4 regions of the Pedobacter sp. AW31-3R genome follow, and region 2 is predicted to be linked to each of the others. Evidence: riboswitches for the same ligand, from Rfam matches in the RefSeq annotation. Region 2 holds a riboswitch; each other region holds the start of a gene.
What was found. Region 2 has a riboswitch for S-adenosylmethionine ahead of ACSBL2_RS06920 (peroxiredoxin family protein). Riboswitches for the same ligand answer to the same signal wherever they lie in the genome.
Positions count from the first base shown of each region.

Region 1 (6,090 bases), 2.7 Mb from region 2:
TACGGGATCACCCTCTTTCTTTGCTGTTTTCAATTGCTCATAGAATTTAAGTGCTGTTTTTTTATCTTCTACAGCATGGTCCAGTAATTTCCTGCAGGAGGAAAGATCAGGAGTAGGACCAGGAATACCAAATACCATTAAAAAGAGGAGTGCCATTATCATATCATTCTGAAACTGTGCTTCACATAAGAACCTGCAAGTAATCCGAGTTTTTTTACATTCGGTATACGGATGCGCTCAGACCTTATATTGTCCGAAGATACCGACTTAATTTTATTAAACAGGCTTTTATAATAGATATAGGCCACATAGACACCAAACCGGGAAGACCGTGGCAATTGTTTTATGCCTGCCAGAGCCGCCGTAAAATCCTGCTCTATATCCTTTTCTATTTCTCTTTTTTCTTTCTCTGAAAACACACCGAAGTTTACTTTTGGAAAATAGACCCTGCCCAGCACTTCATAGTCATTTTTCATGTCACGCAGAAAGTTAACCTTCTGGAAAGCGGATCCAAGCTTCATGGCTCCGGGCTTCAACCGCTCATACAGGGCGGTATCATTCTCCGTAAACACCCGCAGGCACATCAGACCCACTACCTCCGCCGAACCCAAGATATAGGCATCATATGATCCTTCAGAATGGGAAGTCTCCTGCAGGTCCATTTCCATACTGGCCAGAAAACAATCGATGAGTTCATTGTCGATGGCATACGTATTCACAACGCGCTGGAAGCTATTTAAAATAGGATTAAGACTTATCCCCTGGGAAACAGACTTATAAGTCGCCTTTTTAAACTCCTCCAGCAGTTCCATTTTATCAAAACCATGAAAGGAATCTACAATCTCATCCGCCAGCCGCACAAAGCCATAGATACTGTATATGGCGTGGTGAAATTTTTTGTGCAGGCAACGTATGCCCAGTGAAAAACTAGTGCTGTACGTTTTGGTCACCAGGATACTGGAGGCAATAGAGATATGATCAAACAGGTGTTTCATGCGGTAATTTTTGTAAAAACTTATTTAATTCAGCGGCTGCTACCTGACCGGAGATCAGCGCTGGCGGAACACCGGGACCAGGGACAGTCAGCTGACCTGTATAAAACATATTCTTTATTTTTTTATTTCTCAGGGAAGGTTTCAGCACTGCCGTTTGACTAAGGGTATTGGCAAGGCCATAGGCATTTCCCTTACAGCCATTGTAATCATTGACAAAATCGTTGATGCAGTACGTCCGCTTATAGGTAATCTGTTCTTTGAAAGTTTCTCCGCAATAGGTCTCCATACGCCTGATGATCCCATCGAAATAATGTTCCCGCATTTCGGGCGTATCGCTCAACCCTGTCGCTACAGGAACAAGGATAAATAGATTTTCCATTCCCTCTGGTGCGACAGTATCATCTGTTTTTGAAGGGCAGCAGGTGTAAAAAAGCGGACGGTCAGGCCAGCGCGGCTCAGTGTAGATCGCTTCAGCATGCTGCTTGAAATCAGCATCAAAAAAGAGGTTATGGTGAAGCAGTTTACCCAGTTTTTTACTTACGCCTACATAGTAAATGAGGCAGGAGGGTGCAAATGTTTTTTTATCCCAATAGGAGGAACTGTAGTTCCTGTATTTTTCTTCCAGCAGTTGCTGTTCTACATGGTGATAATCAGCCGAAGCAATCAAACCATCCGTATATTGCTGCCCGGCACTGGTCTGCAATCCGGAAACCAGGCCCTTGCTTACTTCAATATGGCTGACCTGTATCCCAGTCTGAAATTCAACCCCGAGTGAAGAAGCCAGGTCTTTCATTCCATTCACGATCTGGTACATGCCCCCCACCGGATACCATGTGCCCTGTACAATAGCCGAATAGTTCATCATCGTATAAAGTGCAGGAATCTTATTCGCCATGGCTCCCAGAAACAACACGGGGAACTCCATCAGCGCAACAAGACGTTCATCTTTGAAATAGCTGCGCACATAACTGCTGACCGAACTGAAAATATTGGCATTGAGCATGCCTTTAATGACATTCATATTCGCATATTCCATCCAGGAAAAGGCAGGCTTATAGACCAGGTCTTTCATACCTACCTGGTACTTAAACTCAGCTTCACTGAGGAATTTACGCAATTTGTCTGCACTGCCCGCCTCGATATTTTCGAAGACTTCCATCAGTTCATCCACACTTGCGGGTATTTCCATCACCTCCCCTTCAGCGAAAATAATCTGAAACCCGGGATCAAGCTTTTTTAGTTCATAATAATCGCCCGCAGATTTTCCGAACTGCGAGAAAAAATTTTCAAAAATATCCGGCATCCAGTACCAACTGGGCCCCATGTCAAAAGTAAAACCATTGGCTTTATACATCCTTGCCCGGCCCCCAATACTTTCATTCTTTTCCAGCACATTTACCTCATGCCCTGCCTTCGCCATAAAACATGACGCTGCCAGTCCAGAAAAACCACTACCAATAATTGAAATTTTTGCCATAAATCAGAATCTTTCCACCATAAATAAATTCATCGGACAAAATATGATGAAGGTCATTAAAATAGTCATTTTATACCAGAATTGGCATAAAAAAAGCCAGCTGATCAGCTGGCCTTATAAAATCTGTGTGTATTTTTCTATTTTGCTGCTTTAGAAAAGTTCAAAACGATATATGCAGGCGAGCTGCCATATTCTACAGGTGACTTCAATACCAGGTTATCGCCGGTTGCTGCAGAAAGAATAATCCTGTACCCTTCACTTACATTTTTAGCTTTGTCACCTTCATATAATTTCTTAAACTGGAAGGTTTCATCAGCAGTACTTACAGACCAGAAGATATTCTGCGTTCTTGCAGGGCATTCCGCTGTTCCAGGCAACATGTATGTTCCGTTGCCACTGTTGGTTAAATTCCATGTACTTCCAATGAAACATTTGTAGGAAGCTTCGTCAAAAAGAGATTTTACACTGGATGCCGGTAAACCTTCAAAGGTAATATCATTTAAAACCCAGTTCCCTGTAACCGCACCCCTTCTTAAACTTGTTGATCCAGAACTGCTTTTGGTAGAAGAGCAGCTTTGTAACACCATTAATGAACTACATAAAATGGCAGCTATAACTAATATTCTTTTCATATACTTGTATTTTTCGAATCAACTTACATAAATCCTGCCAAAAAAATAAAAAACTTAAATTCTATGCATACAGAAACAATTGCTATACACGCTGGAAATTTAACACACAGTGCCACAGGCGATGTCACCCAGCCAATAAGTTTATCTACAACCTTCTTCAGGGATGAAAATGGCGGTTATCCTGGCGGACATATGTACAGCCGTGTCAGCAATCCCAATCGCTCTGCATTGGAAAAAGTACTCACGGAACTGGATAAAGGAGCCGATGCCTGTGCATTTTCTTCCGGCAATACCGCAGGCATGGCCATTTTTCAGGCCCTGGCTCCGGGCAGCCACATCATTGCTCCTGATGATATGTATTGGGGATTTAAAAAGCAGCTGCTTTCTATTTTTAAGGACACACTCAGTATAGATTTTATAGACCTTACAGATTCCGGATCAGTGGAAAGCTATATAAAGAGCAATACCGTACTGATCTGGGTCGAAACACCATCCAACCCCCTGTTAAAGATTACTGATATTGCGGCACTGGCGGAAATTGCACATCAACATCAGCTCATCCTGGCCTGTGACAGTACTTTTGCTTCCCCAAGTTTTCAAAGTCCGATTTTACATGGGGCAGATATTGTGATGCATTCCTCCACCAAATATATTGGCGGACACAGTGATGTTCTTGGCGGGGTACTGGTTACTGCCGCACAGAATGAATTCTGGGAAAAAATCAGGAATATTCAACAGGTTGGCGGAGCTGTTCCCTCTCCATTCGACTGCTTTCTGCTGTTGAGAAGTATCAAAACTTTGGCTTACCGGATGAGGGGACACAATGAAAACGGAATGGCTTTCGCTTCTTATCTTGAAAAGCATCCAAAAATTGAAGCCGTTTATTATCCGGGCTTACCTTCACATCCGCAGCATGAAATTGCCAAGAAACAAATGAGCGGATTTGGCGGCATGTTATCTGTACTGATCAAGGGAGATGCTGAAAATGCAAAGAAAGTAGTGAACAAGGTAAAACTGTTTGCTCAGGCCACCAGTCTGGGTGGGGTGGAAAGCCTTATTGAACACCGCGCTTCCGTGGAAGGCCCTGGCACCAAAACGCCACAGAATTTAATTCGGATATCTGTAGGACTTGAGCATATCGACGATATTATAGCCGATTTTGAGCACGCTTTAGGCGAATAAAGACTGATTCCGCTGCTCTGCACCAACCGGTAAAAACAATTATGATGTTAATCTTCAAATATTTATCTATTTTTCAGAATAAAATTTTGAAGATTAACATAATAAATCTACATTTGTAACATCATAGCGAAAGCTATTCAAGTCAACCCTCCAAAAAAAGGTTTGATTTATAAAGAAGTGGCGAGAGACAGGCTCCCTGACCCACTGGCAACCCTCCCGAAAGGAGAAGGTGCCAATTCCTGACCAGTTAGCCTATTGCTTTCTGGAAAGATAAATTAAAGCAAAATGAAAAGAAAACGCATTCAATCGCCATACAGCGGACATCCTTATTTAAATTTCAATACCCTGCAACACTGTGTAATGATGCATATGTGCTGTTGCATAGACTAGTTTAGAAATCTTCCCTTGTCTCTTTAATTCAACAGGAAGGCCTCTATGAAGAGGTACGCTATGTCCTTACGCCATATCCAGCGGATATCTGCCGGGACTCCCCTAGCCCACAAACAAATTTAAATTTAACACAGAAATCATGTCAGCTAACTATAAATTCGAAACCCTTCAACTTCATGCCGGCCAGGAAATAGACCCTACAACAGGATCCAGAGCCGTACCTATCTACCAAACGACTTCTTACGGCTTTAAAAACTCTGAACACGGCGCAAATTTATTCGCCCTTAAAGAGTTTGGAAATATCTATACCCGAATCATGAACCCTACCACAGACGTTTTTGAAAAACGTGTGGCAGCACTGGAAGGCGGAATTGCAGGACTCGCCGTGGCATCGGGACAGGCAGCCCAGTTTATTGCATTAAACAATATCCTTGAAGCAGGGGACAATTTCGTTTCCTCTTCTCATTTATATGGAGGCAGTTACAACCAGTTTAAAGTTGCCTTTAAACGTCTGGGTATCGAAGTTAGATTTGCCAATCCTGACAATTTTCAGGAAATCGAATCAAAAATCGACGAAAACACCAAGGCACTTTACCTGGAAACTATAGGAAACCCTTCTTTCAGTATTCCTGATTTTGAGCAAATCGCATTGATTGCGCAAAAACACGACCTTCCTTTAATCGTAGACAATACTTTCGGTGCTGCCGGATACTTGTTTAAACCACTGGAACATGGTGCACATGTGGTGGTACAATCTGCTACCAAATGGATTGGCGGACATGGTACCAGTATTGGCGGAGTGATTGTTGACGGAGGAACCTATAATTGGGGAAATGGTAAATTTAAACAGTTTACTACACCTTCAGAAGGTTACCATGGACTGGTATTCAATGATGTATTCGGATTAAACAGCGATTTTGGAAATATTCAGTTCATTATCCGTGCAAGGGTAGAAGGTTTGCGTGATTTCGGGCCTGCACTGGCGCCTTTCAATTCCTTCCTGCTGCTACAGGGTTTGGAAACCTTATCCTTAAGGGTGCAGCGCCATGTGGACAATGCCCTGACACTGGCCACATGGCTGCAAAACCACGAGGCCGTGGCCAAAGTATATTATCCGGGACTGGAAAGCAGCCCCTACCATATCAATGCAAAAAAATACCTGAAAAATGGGTTTGGTGCCGTATTGTCCTTTGAACTTAACGGAGGAAAAGAAGCCGCTATTCAATTTGTTGATGCATTGGAACTGATCAGTCACCTGGCCAATGTTGGTGATGCAAAAACCCTAATTATTCAGCCTTCTGCCACCACGCACCAGCAGCTGAATGAAGAAGAACAACTTGCCGCGGGTGTCACCCCACAATTGTTACGTATTTCTGTAGGTATAGAACATATTGATGATATCATTGCGGATTTA
Region 1 is NZ_CP197475.1:4,412,165-4,418,254, forward strand. It holds gene ACSBL2_RS18115 (hypothetical protein) at 1-156, opposite strand, end outside; gene ACSBL2_RS18120 (phytoene/squalene synthase family protein) at 159-995, opposite strand; gene ACSBL2_RS18125 (phytoene desaturase family protein) at 979-2,472, opposite strand; gene ACSBL2_RS18130 (hypothetical protein) at 2,610-3,104, opposite strand; gene ACSBL2_RS18135 (trans-sulfuration enzyme family protein) at 3,168-4,286, shown strand; SAM riboswitch class I at 4,451-4,563, shown strand; gene ACSBL2_RS18140 (O-acetylhomoserine aminocarboxypropyltransferase/cysteine synthase family protein) at 4,816-6,090, shown strand, end outside.
Region 1: linked by a shared signal. The riboswitch ahead of ACSBL2_RS18140 (O-acetylhomoserine aminocarboxypropyltransferase/cysteine synthase family protein) and the one ahead of ACSBL2_RS06920 (peroxiredoxin family protein) in region 2 are both predicted to bind S-adenosylmethionine.

Region 2 (6,090 bases):
AGATCATCCATTTCAGTTGTGGTAAGTCCCAGGGGTTTACTTAAGGAAAGGTCGCGGTTCTTTCCATTTTTGATCACCTCATCGGGGTTATTATAGTATTTAATGACATCTTTAAGCGTCCTGAACATTCCGTTGTGCATGTAGGGAGCAGTCAATGCCACATTTCTCAGTCCGGGAATTTTAAAATGCCCTTCATGCTCAGGATTATTGGTCACCTGAAACCTGCCTGCATCTTTCAATTCTTCTCCGTTGAATAAACCAATGCCCTTAAAACGGTCGGCCGTGAAATCCTCCCCGGAATGGCAGTTGTTACAATTGGCTTTCCCGATAAACAGTAACCTTCCCCGTTTTGCATTTTCAGAAATGGCTGCATCGTCACCATTAATATAACGGTCGTACGGACTATTGGCCGTTTCCAGCGTTCTTTCATAAGCAGCGATGGCCTGCAGCAAATTCTTCTGGTTGGGTGCTGCATTGAAAATCTGCTGAAATAAAACGGCGTAAGTTTTATCATTCTGCAGCCTTTCCAGTGCCTCGGCAATGGGCAGGTTCATTTCTATAGGATTAATGATTGGCTGTAAGGCCTGGTCTTCCAGGGAAGAAGCGCGGCCATCCCAGAAAAGATTCGGCCGGCCGGAAAGATTGGTGACCGAAGGAGAATTTCTCAATCCTTTTGCACCGCCTACACCAATGCTGACTACCGCGGTATCGGCAAATGCAAATTCTGGCTTATGGCAGGAAGCACAGCTGATAGACTTATCTTTTGATAATATAGGATCAAAAAACAACTTCTCTCCCAGCCGTTCTTTACTGTTGATCAATTCGGGGTCATCCGCACCAAAACCGGCGATAATGAATACCAGACTGGTCATCACCACAAAAATCATGAGTTTGGTTCTTTTCATTGTATTTTCTTCTGTAAGGTCAAAAAATGTAAATGCTATCCGGTGTATTAAGGACCGGGCAGAAGATGTCCTGCCCGGTATCCAACCAAATAAAACCAACACTTACTTATTTGCCACAAGCTGAATGTTGAGTTCAAAGTCATCTGCGATAGTCTTATCACCCAGGTTCTCAAAAAAACTTTTAGACCTGAATTTGATGTCATACTTCGTCCTGTCCACCACAATCTTCGCATTGGCCGACAGTTTATTGTTACTTACCGTTACACTGGCTGGGAAACTCACTTCATTGGTGATTCCCTTTATGGTAAGATTCCCTTTAATCAGGTAGGCTCCAGCCCCTTTGGTAACTGCAGAGGTAATCACGAACCTGGCTGTTCCGAATTTCTCTACAGCAAAGAAATCGTCACTTTTGAGGTGTCCCAGCAATTTGCCATTGGCTTCCTTATCTTCAATATCTGTCACTGTAATCGACTTGGTATCCAGGTCAAAGCTGCCACCTTTTAATACATTGTTTTCGACAGTCAGTGCCCCCGCGCTTACATTAATCGTTCCGGCATGTTCTCCGGTAACTTTTTTAGCCAGCCAGGTCAGCTTGCTATGGGTGGCATCCACTTTAAAAGACTCCGCTTTGGAGGCTGCCTGTTCCCAATAAGCCTGTTGCTGCTGCGGAACCAGCGAATGGACAATCGTAAAAGAAGAAAGAACAAAAACGGTTGCTGCTGCAGCCAGGGTGGTAATTTGTTTCATGTGATTAGAATTAGTAGGTATGTTTAAATCGTTTAGGTATTATTTTCCTGTCACCGGGGCATTGGCAGCGCTCACAGAAGGTATCGGCTCAGCAATCAGTTCATCCAGTACCTTGTTGAACTTTTTCTCATAGTCGGCATAGTACTGCCCGGTAACCGTACCGGTATATCCGGTATAAATTTCCCTGACTTCTCCTTTGCGGTCGATAATGATCGTTGTGGGATAAGCAATGAATTTATTTAAGGCCGGTAACTTGTCTGCCACCAGACGCTTGTCAGCCAGTCCCCCGAACAAGATATCATACTTGATATTGTACTTATCGCGCAGTTTACCCAGGGTATATTTGCCATATTCAAGATCATCCTTTTGTTCAAAACCGATAGCGATGGCCTCTACCCCACGGTCTTTATTTTTATTGAACCATGGCGACAGGAAGATGGTCTGATCAGTGCAGTTCGGGCACCAGGTACCTACCAGCTCTACAATCACGACTTTCCCTTTGTACTTCTCATCTGTTAAGGAAACAGGCTTTCCATCCAGGTCGGGAAAAGTAAAAGCCAGCTTCTTCAATCCTGGTTTCAGGGAAGTGAGTGTATAGGGATCCGGCAATTCCGCTTTCCCGTCTTTCACGCCGGTAAATTTCAGATTGTCATAGATCCCCTGACTAATTTCACCGGATAATGTTCCGTCTTCATTGATGGTTCCCCTGTAGATTTTCGGACTTGGCCCGCTAAATCCGGAGAGGACAAACTGATTGCCCTGTACTGTTCCTTCCAGTTCGCGGCTATCGCCGGTCACCTGCATGATGACACCGGTCAGTTTGTTGCCTACCTGTTTCAGTATCGCTACCTTATTCGGCACCGCTTCTTTAGAGAAACCTTTGAACTCCCATTTTCCGCTCAGGTTCGCTGCAGGTGCGATATCTTTACCCGGCTCTACGAAACGGTAAGATTTCCCCTGCTCTGCTGTGAAAGGCAAGGCATTTCCCCGAAGTCCCGGAACCAGGCTCCTGTATTCACCACTGATCTTACCATCACTTTCAATCTTTGCCACCAGCGCAGCATCATAGGTATTCATCTTGATGAAAAGTGAATCCTTACCCAGGTACTGGATATGGAAATCATCTCTCCTGGTTCCATTGAGCAGCGTAAACGTGGCATGTTCTGCATCTTTACCTTTCAGCTCAAAATTAAAAGGCACTTCGCTTTCACTTACTTTGAAAACACCCCGCCAGATGCCTTCCTTAATAAATTTCCTGTTTCCCTTCGGATCATCCGGGTGCTTGCTGAAGGCCAGTGAAGAGGAAGAAATAAGCGTAGCAAGGGCCAGCACCTGTATTTTATACACATGATTTTTCATATCAAAAAGAGATTAAGCGTGTAGGTCAACCAACCGGTTAAACCTTTAAATGGGTTAAAATAGACTGTAAATATTTGTTAAAACAGAACTTAAATATTCCTTATTTTCCGTTGACCGTTCTGGCAGAAGCCAGTTCCGGCACCGGTTCAGCAATCAGTTCATCCAGTACCTTATTGAATTTCTTCTCATACTCTTCAAAATATTTACCGGTGACTGTTCCGGTATATCCGGTATAAATTTCCCTCACCTCACCTTTCCTGTCAATAATGATCGTTGTGGGAAAAGCAACAAACTTATTCAGTGCCGGCAGTTTTTCAGCAACTATTTTTTTATCGGCAATCCCGCCGAAAAGAACATCATAGGTAATTCCATATTTCTTTTTCAGCACGCCCAGTGTATATTTTGCATACTCCAGATCATCTTTTTGCTCAAAGCCAATAGCGATGGCTTCCACCCCACGCTTCTGGTTCTTCTTGAACCATGGGGCAAGGAAAACGGTCTGATCGGTACAGTTCGGACACCAGGTACCGATCGTCTCTATAATCACCACTTTACCTTTATACTTGTCATCACTCAGGGAGACTTTTTTTCCATTCAAATCCGGAAAAGTAAAGTCCAGTTTTTTGTATCCTTCTTTCAGGAAAGTCAGTTTGTAGGGATCCGGCAGTTCAGCTTTCTCATTGCGTTGTCCGTCGAACTTCAGGTTCTTATAGATTCCAAATCCCTGTTCTCCGGAGATACTGTTGTCATCATTGATCTTACCCCTGACAATAAAAGGACTGGGACCGGTAAATCCCGACAATTCAAACTCATCGCCCTGTACTGTTCCTTCCAGCTCCCGCGTATCGCCTACTACGGTCATAATTACTCCGGTCAGTTTATTGCCGGTCTGTTTCAGTAAAGCAATAGAGGCTGGCACCGCTTCCTTGGTATAGGTTTTAATCTCCCATTTACCGGAAATATCATGGCTGGGTGCCACCTCCTTTCCAGGGGCTACAAACCGGTAATTTTTACCGTATTCTGCGACAAAAGGCAAAGAATTGCCCCTGAATCCAGGAACCAGACTCCGGTATTCCCCGGTCAGTGTACCATTATCTTCCAGTTTTGCCACAAGTGCAGCATCATAGGTATTCATCTTCACATAGATAGAATCCTCCCCAAGACGCTCCACATGAAAATCGTCACGCCTCGACCCGTTGATCAGTGTCAACACGGCTGTTTTCGGATCCTTGCCCTTAAATTCAAAATTAAACGGAACTTTCGATTCACTTACACTAAACACACCACGCCATATTCCTTCCTTCGGAAAAGGCTTTGAATCTTTTGCGGATACCGTTCCCCCCAGTAGGACTACTGAGGTCATCAGGCACGCAATTTTCGAGGAAATTGTAGTTTTCATCATCATCGTTATTAATTTAAACACTATATTTTAATAGTTTTTAATAACAAGTTTTCCTGTCCAGGCCGATCCAGCACAATACCCTCCGGCAAATACCGGTTGAGCCTATACATGGATTCACATGAAACGAAGTGTAACCTGTTATGGGTTAATTTATAATCTGTTTCCAGATCAGTTTGAGCACTTTTTCCTACGGAAAGTTGCTAGAAGTTCAACGAGACTGACTCTCCCTTCTTCTGTATAAATCAACTAATTAATGGTGGTGATTAATTAGAGTAAAAACCTAACTAGTGGTGGTGATTAGTTAGGCGCCTTCCTGATACCCCGGCAACTTATTTGACCAGAATACATGACCACCATAATACTCTATCAAAATGCCCCGGGGTACCAGGATTTTAAATAAGAATATTTGAAAGAATAACCTTTTTAGGAGGAAGCCATGATTTTGGTTTAGGAGCAACAACAACAACGCATGACTTTATCTGAGTAAGATTTCAGAAAGCTTTCAGGAAGTTGTATGATGGATATCATAATGAGAGTTTTAGTTTTTTGTCAATTATTTTTTATAAATATAAGAAGGATAAATCACTTCTGCAATTAATACTACTAATTTAGTAGTATTAATTGTTATACCTATGTATATCAAGGTATTAAAATATGATTCTAGCAGACTGCACGCATTTCAGTGAGTGTTTCATGCACATACAGATTGGCCAGCTGGTTCACTGCCTCATCAATTTCTGCTTCAGTATTGTACCTGCTGAAAGAGAAACGGATGGTGGTGCGTCCCTGCTGGTCTCCAAGAGCCTTTAACACATGCGAACCGGATCCACTGGTGCAGGCGCTGCCGCCTGACACACAGATATCGAGCTGGTCGAGATAAGATATGGGTGAAAGTCCGTTTGCCTGATCGGGCAATGAAACGCTCAGCACCGTTTTCAAACTGTTGTGCTCTGCTGAATTTCCGTTGAATCTGATTCCCGGAATCCTGTAAAATAAATCCTTTATCATTTTCTGTTTAAGATGGGTGATATGTTGATGGTAAACCCCGGCATTGGCATAACTTAGCTCAAGGGCTTTTGCCAGTCCTACAATCCCGGAGACATTTTCTGTACCGCTCCTTTGTCCTCGTTCCTGGGCACCTCCATTAATTAAAGGGGTAATCTGACTGGCCGCGCTGCTGTAAAGGAAACCTACTCCCTTTGGGCCATGGAACTTATGTGCAGAACCAACCAGGAAATCTGCCTGCAATTGTTGGGTATCATAACGGTATTGTCCCATGGTTTGTACCGTATCGGTGTGAAATATAGCGTCGTACCTACAACAGACTTCAGCAATAGATTCAATTTCGTTAAGGTTCCCAATTTCATTGTTTCCATGCATGATGGATACCAATGCCCTGTCCCCGGTAGAAAGCAATTGTTCCAGTTCCCGGATAGACAAGTTTCCTTTATGGTCATGACTCAGGTAGACCAACTCGATCTCCCCTGTACGTTTCAGGGATTCCAGGGTATGTAATACGGCATGGTGTTCTAAAGGAGTAGTAATGGCAAGGCGAATCCCATTAGACCGGATAGCGGAAATGATCGCCGTATTGTCAGCTTCCGTACCACCGGAAGTGAAAATAATCTGTGAAGGGTTGGTGTTCAGTAAATCAGCAATTGTCTTCCTGGATTCTTC
Region 2 is NZ_CP197475.1:1,681,146-1,687,235, reverse strand. It holds gene ACSBL2_RS06935 (cytochrome-c peroxidase) at 1-905, opposite strand, end outside; gene ACSBL2_RS06930 (YceI family protein) at 1,008-1,652, opposite strand; gene ACSBL2_RS06925 (peroxiredoxin family protein) at 1,692-3,011, opposite strand; gene ACSBL2_RS06920 (peroxiredoxin family protein) at 3,112-4,374, opposite strand; SAM riboswitch class I at 4,561-4,657, opposite strand; gene ACSBL2_RS06915 (cysteine desulfurase family protein) at 5,074-6,090, opposite strand, start outside.

Region 3 (6,090 bases), 2.4 Mb from region 2:
TCATCTTTAGTGAAGCCCCCACAAATTAAATGCGGGACAGCATCTACCTTATATTTATTCATTATCGCAGCGCAGGTAGCGACAGTACTTGGGCGTTTCCGGTAGGCTACTTTTTCCAGCAATCCATTTTCATGCTGTTTATAAATATAATCTTCCCTGAGATAGGTGACATCTATAAATGGAGGATTAAACTCCATTAAAGGGTCAATTGCATCAAAAATACCTTTAATACTTTGTCCTTTAATAGGCGGTAATAATTCAAAAGAGAACAGGGTTTTACCCTTTGCGTTAATAATATGGTCGGTGATTTTCATCAGTGAAGGTTTCTTTTTAAAGGTGATGAAGCGATCATCAGCAGGTTCATTGTATGGGTAGGTGGTATGCTAATGGCGGTTTCATGGTATAGGTTAATAGGCTAAATTAGGGCTAAGCCATCTTTCGGTATCTTCGAGTGACATTTCTTTACGCAGGGCATAGTCTTCTACCTGGTCTTTGGTGATTTTACCAAGGCCGAAATACCTGGACTGCGGGTGTGCAAAATAGAATCCGCTGACTGCTGCGGTAGGGTACATGGCAAAACTTTCTGTCAGACGCAGTCCGATTTTCTTTTCCGCACCCAGCAACTCAAAAAGGGTTTCCTTTTCGGTATGATCCGGACAGGCCGGATATCCTGGGGCAGGCCGTATACCTGCATATTCTTCTTTGATCAGGTCTTCATTGCTGAGCTGCTCATCCTGCGCATACCCCCAGTATTCTTTACGTACCAGCTCATGCATACGCTCAGCAAAGGCTTCCGCCAGGCGGTCTGCCAGAGCTTTTGCCATGATGCTGTTGTAATCGTCATGATTGGCTTCAAATTCAGCGACCAGCTCATCGCAGCCGATACCTGTGGTTAAGGCGAACCCCCCGAAGTAATCCTGTACTCCCGATTCTTTTGGGGCAACAAAATCCGATAATGCATAATACGGTTGTCCTGCGACTTTTTCCGCCTGTTGTCTGAGGGTATGTATGGTGATCGCCTGGCCTTCAGCTTCCAGCAGGATATCATCACCGACAGCATTTGCCGGCCAGAATCCAATGACAGCTTTTGCCGTCAATAACTTTCCATCCACAATTCTTTTTAGCAATACCTGTGCATCATCGAAAAGCTTTTGGGCCTCATCACCTACTGATTTATCATTGAATATTTTCGGATAACTGCCCCTCAATTCCCAGGTATGAAAAAATGGTGTCCAGTCGATGTAGGGAACGAGTTCCGTCAGCGGGTAATCTTCAAAGGTTTTTGTTCCGGTGAAAGCAGGGGCAGGAGCCACGAGTGCAGGGTCGATCTGAAATTTATCTTTCCTGGCTTCTTCAATGGTTTTGAAACGCTTGTCTGACCGTTTATTTAAATGGGCTTCGCGTGCCTTGTCATATTCCTCCCTGATGGTATCCATATAAGCCACACGTGCATCTGGGTTCATCAGTGTACTGCACACCGTAACACTTCTTGAGGCATCAAGTACGTGGATTGCTGCACCAGAGTAATTCGGGGCTATCTTTACTGCAGCGTGAATTCGGGAAGTTGTTGCTCCGCCAATCAGCAGTGGCACCGTAAATCCTTCACGTTCCATTTCTTTGGCAAAATGAACCATTTCATCTAATGAAGGGGTAATCAGGCCACTCAATCCGATGATATCGGCATTAATTTCTTTGGCTTTTTTAATGATTTCCTGTGCAGGCACCATGACCCCAAGATCAAAAATCTCAAAGTTATTACAGGCCAGTACGACCCCGACAATATTTTTTCCGATATCGTGCACATCTCCTTTTACAGTGGCCAGCAATATTTTTCCAGCGGAAGAACTCTGGTCACCATCCGGATTATCCAGCTTTTCCTGCTCAATAAAGGGGAGGAGATACGCTACGGCTTTTTTCATGACACGTGCAGACTTCACCACCTGTGGCAGGAACATTTTTCCGGCACCAAAAAGGTCGCCTACAATATTCATCCCATCCATTAAAGGGCCTTCGATCACATGAATAGGGCGTGGATATTTCTGTCTTGCTTCTTCCACATCGTCATCCAGGTATTCTATAATTCCCTTAACTAGGGAATGGGATAAACGCGATTCCACGGATTCTTTTCTCCATTCCTCGTCTTTTACGAGTTCTTTGCCTTTAGATTTTACGGTTTCAGCGAAGTCTACCAGACGTTCGGTAGCATCTTCCCTGCGGTTTAACAATACATCTTCTACGCGTTCCAGCAGCTCTTTCGGAATAGCCTCATACACTTCCAGCATTCCGGCATTCACGATACCCATTCCCAGGCCCGCTTTAATGGCATGGAACAGAAATGCAGAGTGCATGGCTTCACGAACGGTATTGTTCCCTCTAAAAGAGAAGGAAATATTGGAAACCCCGCCGCTAACTTTCGCATAGGGGAGGTTCTCACGGATCCATCTCGTGGCATTGATGAAATCAACCGCATAATTATTGTGCTCTTCGAGACCGGTTGCAACGGTTAAGATATTCGGGTCAAAGATGATATCTTCCGCAGGGAAGCCAATTTCATCTACCAGAATATCATAAGAGCGCTTACAGATCTCTTTTCTGCGTTCAAAGTTATCTGCCTGTCCGTTTTCATCAAAAGCCATGACCACCACTGCGGCACCATAATTCATGATTTTGCGGGCACTGTCCCTGAATTTTTCTTCTCCCTCTTTCAGCGAAATAGAGTTGACGATACCTTTTCCCTGCAGACATTTCAGGCCGTGTTCAATAACGCTCCATTTAGAGGAGTCGACCATGATCGGCAGTTTAGAAATATCCGGTTCTGAGGCAATGAGGTTTAAGAATTTCGTCATTGCCGCCTCGGAATCGAGCATTCCTTCATCCATATTCACATCGATCACCTGGGCTCCGCCTTCCACCTGCTGGCGCGCAACGGCAAGGGCCGCTTCATAGTCACCACTCAGGATTAATTTGGAGAATTTCGGGGATCCGGTAATATTGGTCCTTTCCCCAATATTGACAAACATGCTTTCCGGAGTGATGGTTACCGGCTCCAGTCCGCTTAAACGCATGTAACGTTCCAGGACAGGTATTTTTCGTGGGTTTATATGTTTAGCTTTGGCAGCGATGGCAGCGATATGCTCTGGTGTGGTGCCACAACAACCACCTACAATATTTACAAATCCATGCTGAATAAAATCATCTACCAGTGTAGCGGTTTCATTGGGCATTTCATCATAGGCACCAAATTCATTCGGCAGACCGGCATTCGGGTAGGCAGAGACAAAACATCCCGCCTTTGCGGAAAGTTCTTCAATATGCGGCCTCATATCTTTGGCACCTAAAGCACAGTTAAAACCGATACTTAAAGGTTTTGCATGGACAACAGAATTCAGGAATGCCTCTACCGTTTGTCCTGAAAGTGTTCTTCCGGAAGCATCGGTAATGGTTCCGGAGATCATGATCTCTATTTTACGGCCAATCACTTCCTCATATTTTTTGATGGCAAAAATCGCTACCTTGGCATTCAGTGTATCGAAAATGGTTTCAATCAGGAGCAGGTCTGCACCGCCATCTATTAAACCTTTAACCTGTTCGTAATAGGCATCATGAAGCTCATCAAAGGTTAGTGCCCGGTATCCCGGATCATTGACATCAGGAGACAGAGAGAGTGTCCTGTTTGTAGGACCTATAGCACCGGCTACATAACATTTACGGCCAGGGTTGGCTGCCATAAATTCTGTTACCGCTTCTTTGGCAACTCTTGCTCCTTCATAGCTCATCTCATAGTCCAGCTCTTCCATCTGGTAATCGGCCAGGGAAATGCGTTGCGTACTGAAGGTATTGGTTTCAATAATATCAGTACCGGCTTTCAGGTATTCAAGGTGTATAGCTTTGATAATATCAGGGCGGGTGATGTTCAGCAGGTCATTGTTCCCTTTCACATCACATGGGTGGTTTTTAAAACGCTCGCCCCTGAAGTCTTCTTCTGTAAGGACATAGCGTTGTATCATGGTACCCATAGCACCATCAATAATTAATATTCGCTTTTCTAACTCTTCTCTAATGCTCATTATATCAGTTAATGCGTAGGCTTTTGTACAGGCGCATGTCCATTTGTTTTGAATGACAATAGATGATGCGAAGTAAAAAGGTACTAATATAGGCTTATGAGAATTCCGTGATGGACCGACTCTAACTTATCTTTCAGGAACATACATGATGTTCGAGTAGAATGTAGCACCTTGTAAGCACAGGTTGCTAAGACATCGTTGGGTCTAATCCCTCCGTCTTTCTTTATAAGCGAATACAAAAATGCAATAAAGAAAAATCAATTCCAAGTATTAGCGGGTTAAACCCCATAAAATTGCGAAAGCCACGCAAAACTGCGTGGCTTTCGGTATCATATACTGTAAATTGTCGTGTGACTATTTTCTTCCGCCAAATATTCTCAATAAGAACAGGAAGATGTTCAGGAAGTCAAGGTACAGGGATAAAGCACCCATGATCGCTAATTTCTTGCTGTCATCAGCTGCGATGCTATCGCCGTTTTCTTCGATGCCTGCACCAATTCTTTTTAGTTTCTGCACATCATAAGCGGTTAAGGCAGTAAAGATTGCCACACCTACGAAGCTCATGATATAATCGAAGGTTGAACTTTGAAGGAACATATTCACCACACTCGCAATGATTAAACCTACTACACCTACCATCAGGATAGGGCCGAATTTACTCAGGTCAGTATCTGTGGTATAACCAAGGACTGCCATCAGGCCGAAGATACCAGCAGCAGCGGCAAAACAGCCGATAACTGATCCTGTGGTATAAATCAGCAGGATAAAGCTTAAGCTCACACCGGTAAGCAAGGAGTATAGGATGAAAACCCCAATCAGTGCACTATAAGACATTTTACTTAATCCGGCACTCATGAGTAAAACCAATCCCAGCGGAGCGAACATCGCTACGTAACCCAATATTGATAATCCTTTACCATCAGCCTTAATCAGGTAACTTAACATTTCGGGGGTATTTGCCATGTAAACCGAAGCTACAGTTGAAATACCTAAAGCGATAAACATCCATAAAAACACGTTAGCAAAGAATTTTTTCGCTACTGCGCCTGTCTGATTTTCTACAAATACGGACTTTTCTGACCAGTTATAATTATTGTTATCCATTTCTTTTTAAAATTATATTTAAATATACAAGTTCTATTGATCTAAGCAAAAGTTATGCCCCTAGTCTTTTTGTCAGAATTTCTTCAACTTTCCTGAAAAACTGTAAGGGTTTAAGTGTCCTCCATGCCAAATCGTCAAGTTCACCACCAAAATTGATATAGTAATCAATGTTGCTGCTCCTGAATTCCTCAATCACATGCGGGTTAAAGTTGATTCCTGAAATCCAGCCGTCTTCCACATCCTGGAACCACTCTTCATAATAGCTGTCTTCTTCCGAGGAATGGTAGTTCAGGATATTTTCTCCAATAAGAATAAACTTATTGATGCCTTCATCTATCATGAGTTCCAGGATTTCACGTTTCAATAGCATAATATCATTTGAAATGGCATCATTCCATTCCCCTATGAATTCTATGATTGCATAGCTGTGGTCATAATCTACATAAAGGACTTTGATGTAAAGGGTGGAAGAGCCGAAATCGTCCCACTGGGGATGGATTAAGAAATTATACAGCTGCTTATCGAAGTAAAACTCTGAATATTCCGTATTGAAAAACGGAGATCGCGGATCTTCGGCGGCAATATAGTCGTCGCGCCAACGGTAATAGGGTTCTATTTCGTGCATTATTCTTTTGTTTTAGTGCCGGCCAGTACTGCTTTTCTTACACTTCCATAACGGATCAGTAAGGCTTCGGCCTCCTGGTAAGCAATATTTAATTCATTCATCACCATTTGCGTTCCCCTGTCCACCAGTTTATGGTTGGTTAACTGCATATCTACCATTTTATTGCCTTTCACGCGGCCCAACCGAATCATTACCGTGGTGCTGAGCATGTTGAGGACAAGCTTTTGGGCTGTTCCGGATTTCATCCGGGTGGAGCCTGTCAGGAATTCTGGTCCCACAACCACTTCCACCGGG
Region 3 is NZ_CP197475.1:5,865,300-5,871,389, reverse strand. It holds gene metF (methylenetetrahydrofolate reductase [NAD(P)H]) at 1-314, opposite strand, end outside; gene metH (methionine synthase) at 408-4,067, opposite strand; SAM riboswitch class I at 4,191-4,299, opposite strand; gene ACSBL2_RS23945 (Bax inhibitor-1/YccA family protein) at 4,422-5,171, opposite strand; gene ACSBL2_RS23940 (hypothetical protein) at 5,224-5,796, opposite strand; gene murQ (N-acetylmuramic acid 6-phosphate etherase) at 5,796-6,090, opposite strand, start outside.
Region 3: linked by a shared signal. The riboswitch ahead of metH (methionine synthase) and the one ahead of ACSBL2_RS06920 (peroxiredoxin family protein) in region 2 are both predicted to bind S-adenosylmethionine.

Region 4 (6,090 bases), 1.6 Mb from region 2:
AGCACCAATCCCAAGCCGGTTCCTTTTTCTGCGGCTGTACCGGGGGTAGAGAACTTATTGTCGATCTTCAGCAAATGATTCTGATGATCACCTTCAATCCCGATCCCGGTATCTGTTACAGAAAACAAGACTTCGCTGGCTTTATTTTCGGCTTTCACGGTGACCATACTATTGGCATAGCTGAATTTAATCGCATTGGAAATCAGATTTCTCAATACCGTTGCAATCATCTGGTAATCCGCCATGATGTGAAACTCTCCCACATATTCCATAGTTACTCCTATCTTTTTAGCATCGGCCATAGGAGAGTTGAGCTCTTTTATTTCTGAAAGCAATTCCGGCACAGCGATTACCTCTGGATGAGGCTTTAGTGCTCCGGTTTGGATTCTTGACCAGTCAAGCAAGTTTTCTAAAAGCGCATATGCCTGCTTTGCAGATTCATTCATACGCTGGGCCATTTGCTGTATTTTAGTCGTGTTCAATTTATCTGCATTCCGGTAAATCAATTCACTGAAAGCAAGCAACGAGGTAAAAGGGTTCTTTAAATCATGAGCAATAATAGAGAAAAGCTTATCCTTGGTACCATTCAGCTCTTTCATTTGCCCTTCAGCAAGTTTCAATTTTGTCACATCCTGGCAAATGATGAGGTAACTGGATTCTCCAGGGATAACTGAAGATTCAGGAATTACCTGGAGTGCGTAGAAATAACTTTTGCCATCCTTCTGCAGACTGAAACTACTTTCCTTCATCGTCCCACTTTCCTGAACCTGATCAATTACGGGCAACACTGCACTATAAATGCTGCTTTTTTCTGACAATGGATCAAGTGTTGTCGTTTCAGTAAGCAACTGTTTTGCTGCACTGTTCATATATATGCAGTCAAGTTTATCATTCAATCGTAAGATTAACCCTGGCATGTTCTCTGCCAGCGTACGGTAAGTTTCTTCTTTATCTTTCAGGTTTTTAAAGATCAATTGGGTAGGACTAAGGAATCCTGTTTCTACATTGGCCTTATAAATCAGAAAAAAGGAAATGAGCTTGGCATAATGTCCAATCTCATTTGCTGTACTGTAATTAGATACATATAACGTAAAACAAAACTCACTCAGAATGGTAAAAATAAGGGAACTGAATAACAGCTGATAGATCGGGGGACTAAAATTCCGTTTGTTCTTTATTAAAAGATAGCCAGCCAGAATGAGCGTCGCTATAATTACATATTCTGCATAAATTTTGAATGGCGTTTGTCCCATACCTTCAATGTAACATACCGGGAATACATTCCAGACCAGTATGGTTAATATCACCAGGGTACTTAAGAGGAAATATAAAAGGAATACGAGATCAGGCTTCAGTTTTCTGTTTGGTTTCAGAAAATAAAAACCCGCCACAAGTGTAACGGCTTCCAGAAAACGTGTAGCTACCCAAAACTGATTTGCAAAAAATGATGGTCCCTCAATTATCCTCATTCCTTTGTAGGTGAGGGTGTGCAGCAAATCAAGCGCACCAACAAAAAGATAAGATATACCGACAAAACGCAGGTAGTTGTTGTCCTGCATCACCCGGGTATTCCAGGCGACAATAAATACAGCAAAGGCTACAACAATGGAAAACAGTTCAATAACTGTATGAAAAAGCAGGTAACTCTCCTGTATGCTGAAATAAAAGATGAGTAATAAGACGATGACAGCAAATACGGTTCTATAATTGCCTTTTATAAAATGGATCAGAAATGCCAATGTTTGAGTTTAAATTTTATCAAAAAACAAATTATTATTCTAAGGTAGAATGATCTACATACTGATGCAGTATATCACCCTTGTTCTCACACAAATATAGGTGCTACCATCCATGAATAGGAAACATTTATTATGGAATATCAGACATATTATTTTTGAAATGGCTAAAACCTGTGGGAGATGTTTGAATATGAAATTGCTCCACTTTTACTGGTATCTGATTTGCCCCTGATGTATCTACAGGCATGAGTCAGAACTGAATTTCGGGAAAGGCTTGTAATGGAAAATTTTCCGGCAGCTGGTAAGCCTGGATTATTACCTGAGCAGGTAACTGTCGATGTCCAATAACAGATCGCTGGACCGGTATACCTTTAAACGATTCTTTAACTCTACAACATGGTCTTCATATGCTTTGCATTTATAAATTACTGTTCCATTGGAAGTATTGACTATACCTATAATCTGACGACTACCACTCTGAAAGTCATTGTGCTTAAAAAGATGCTCAAATAGCTCACTTTTTAAAACATGATAGTTTTTATCTGCATCAATAAATATCATCTTATACATCAGATTCGGATTTGTGGAGGAGAAGTGTTTTTATGAAGTTTATAGTATTATTAAAAAAGATCACAGGTCTTTTACCAGAAATTCACCTTACCATTGATCCAATCTTATCCGGTTAAATTAAGGTAAATTATTGTTTTGACCCAATAATGATCATGTCGGTTTTTAAAACAGCCGGACCAGCATTTTGGTTTCAAATTTCTTTTTTAGTTTCTCCTGAATAAATTGCAGGAATAGGAGTGGATATTCAATTTACTGTATACCAAATCAGCTAATGAGTTGAACAAAGAAATGGTCTTTATTCAATTCATCAGCTGACTTTATGTGATAAGCTTTACGCTATTATTTTAAATATAATTTGATTACCTACACAGTGTTTGATCACGTTTTAATCTGCATACTGGTCTTTCCCAAAATTGTCGCTGTACATTTTTAATTTGGCTTTAAGAATTTTACGGGCAACATGGATCCTGGTTTTGACAGTGCCAATTGGTATTTGCAACTCATCGGCAATCTCATGATACTTAAAGCCCTCAAAGTATTTCGTAAACGGAATATAGTATTCAGCCGTCAGGGTACCCATCGCATTTTCAATGTCCTTTCTGACAAACTTTCCTTCTCCCTGATTACTTGATGCACTGCAGGAAAGCTGTACTGATGTCAGGTCTTCTGCAGTAGTTACCACAAGACGTTTTCTGACCATACTACGGTAATCATTGATAAATGTATTTTTCATTATCGTGAACATCCAGCCTTTTAAATTGGTTCCTTCTTTATAAAGCTGTACATAACGCAACGCCTTGATCAAGGTTTCTTGTACAAGATCATCGGCATCATCCGCATTCTGGGTAAATTTAAAGGCAAATTGGTTGAGTTGGGGGCGAAGTCCGCAGATTTGTGAATTAAATGATATGTTGTTCATAGGTAGATGTATATGTTTTTCACATTAAATTATACAACTGATATGCCAGTATGACCATTCTAATCAAAAGAAGAATAAAATGCTGAAAATTTTAAGTTTTCTATGCCAATTAAATTATTTCTTGGAGTTAAAGGCATAAAGGCCAAGATTTGGCCGGATTTTTATAAGCGCATATTTGTACTCCAATCTTGAATATTTCTAATGCTGAGTACTGTAAAATGCACAGCTCATCAAATTATTGTGGCAAATGTCAGAATAGGTTCTTTTTAAACAGTTATATTTTATGCTTAAGAATAACTGTGCCGGTAGTTTATGTATCTTATTTTATGGTTATACCAAATTATCGTATTCTCCGCTATGTGTAATAATCCTCTTGTCATGTGATTTCCTCTGGATGTTTCTCAGTGTATCCTAATGGACGACTCAAATGAAATAGTTGTCGGGAAGTATATTACAGCAGTAAATCAATGAAATATGATAAAGAGCAAAAAAGAGATTCAATTGCATTATTGATAATTTGAAGACAAATGACCTAAAAATCAACCAATTACTTTGGATTGTTGAAATATATAATTAATACTACTAAAAACATAGGAATTATAGTTTTAAATAGTATCTTTGTGCCATTAATAGAATACTTATCAAGAAAGGTGGAGGGAATGGCCCTGCGAAACCTTAGCAACCGTCCTCAGGGAAATGGTGCTAATTCCTTCCCGGTTTACCGGGGTAGTTAAGTCAGTTGAATGCTATAACATTAATGTTTATGATATGCAGGCACTTCTGATTTACAGGGGTGTTTTTTTTTAGGCTGAACCAAAAATAATTGACAAGTAGTATTTGAACTTTAATAAAAAGACCAATGAAAAAAACTTACAAATTAAATTTCGACGCGCTGGTAATCATTCCTGATCATCAAACTCTTCCCATGTGTTTGGAGACCTGTTGTTGCTGACAGCTCTATAACGAAGGGCTATCGCTGCCCAATCTGTAAAATTTACTAAAAGCTATAAAAAATCGCTCCCGTAGCGAATGGGAATACTATGCCCTGTTTTTTATGGCACTCATTAACTATTACCTAAATAAGATCATCATGTTCAACAAAATCAGGCTGACAGTAATATTGTTATTGCTGCTGCTTTCACAATTTTCACAGGCACAGCAGATCGTTGCATCAGGCGCCGTGAAATCTTCAACAGGGGAAACTTTACCTGGTGTCTCGATCCTCGTAAAAGGAACGAAACAGGTCGTAACGACCGATGCAAACGGAAAGTTTTCTATCTCATTAACGGGTAAAAGTACACTTGTACTTTCCTTTATCGGGTTTTCTTCAACGGAGATCGTAGTGGATAAGAATGCCGGAAATCTAAATATCATTCTTAAAGAAAATGAAAATGCGCTGAATGAAGTTGTGGTCACGGCACTTGGCATTTCCAGGCAAAAGAAGTCACTGGGATATGCCGTTCAGGAACTCAAAGGTGATAACCTGACAGAAGCTAAGGAAACGAATCTGGTGAATGCCCTTGCCGGAAAGATTGCTGGTGTGAGGGTAACCAATAGCCAGGGAGATATGGGATCTTCCAGGATCGTGATCCGTGGCGAAACTTCCATTTCCGGAAATAACCAGCCTCTTTTTGTGGTAGATGGAATTCCGGTGGATAACTCGCAGCTGAATTCAGCCGGTGCAAGGGATTATGCCAATACCATTTCAGATATCAATCCCAATGATATTGAGTCGATGAGTGTACTTAAAGGCCCCAATGCCGCAGCACTTTATGGTTCCAGGGCAGCAGCAGGGGTAATCCTGATCAAGACGAAATCGGGCAAATCTCAGCAAGGCCTGGGAATTAATTTCAATTCTAACGCAGTGATGGAAAGTTTGCTGACCCTTCCGGAATACCAAAATGCATTCGGACAAGGTTCTGAAGGAAAGTTCAGTTATGTAGATGGTAAAGGTGCAGGAATAAACGATGGGGTGGATGAAAGCTGGGGCCCTAAACTGGATGGCCGTTTGATCCCCCAGTTTTATTCTAATGGAGAGGCTGTTCCTTTTGTCGCGCATCCTGATAACGTGCGGGATTTCTTCCAGACAGGCTATGCATTGACAAATGGGATTTCTATTGCTGATGCCAGCGGAAAGATCGATTACCGCTTGTCTTATAATAACCTGAAACAGGTGGGTATTGTACCGAACTCTGGTCAGGGGAAGAACTCTTTTGCTTTAAACACGACCCTGAGGTTAACCCCTAAGCTGACCATTACTGCAAATGCGAATTACAGTAAGCTTTCATCCGATAATCTGCCGGGAACAGGCGGATCAAGGTCGACCAGTACCATGCTGCAGTTTGCCTGGTTCGGAAGACAGGTGGATATCAACCGTCTGAAGGATTATAAAGATGAGAATGGCAATACCTTTAACTGGAATAACAGTTATTATAGTAATCCTTATTGGGTAGCCTATGAAAATACCGTATCTCAAAACAGGAACAGGCTGATTGGTAGTGTGGGATTAAATTATAAGATTATTGAAGGACTGAATTTTAACTTCCGCTCGGGAACAGATTATTACAATGACCGCCGTAAAATCAGGATCGCCTACGGGACTAATGGTACGCCATTCGGTTCGTATACAGAAAGTGCATTTACCGTAAATGAAAACAATACCGATGCGACTTTAAATTATACCAAACAATTCAATTCGGATTTCAGCTTTGAAGCCCTGATTGGTAGCAATATCCGTTCGCGGTATATTGAGCAGAATGACCAGAGCGCCCCAAGACTGGCCATCGCCGGTTTGTATACTTTAAATAATTCCAGAGACCCGCTTACTTCATCCAATATTTACAGCGACCTGAAATCGTATAG
Region 4 is NZ_CP197475.1:3,299,659-3,305,748, forward strand. It holds gene ACSBL2_RS13560 (MASE3 domain-containing protein) at 1-1,739, opposite strand, end outside; gene ACSBL2_RS13565 (hypothetical protein) at 2,055-2,309, opposite strand; gene ACSBL2_RS13570 (RNA polymerase sigma factor) at 2,695-3,228, opposite strand; SAM riboswitch class I at 3,864-3,965, shown strand; gene ACSBL2_RS13575 (SusC/RagA family TonB-linked outer membrane protein) at 4,283-6,090, shown strand, end outside.
Region 4: linked by a shared signal. The riboswitch ahead of ACSBL2_RS13575 (SusC/RagA family TonB-linked outer membrane protein) and the one ahead of ACSBL2_RS06920 (peroxiredoxin family protein) in region 2 are both predicted to bind S-adenosylmethionine.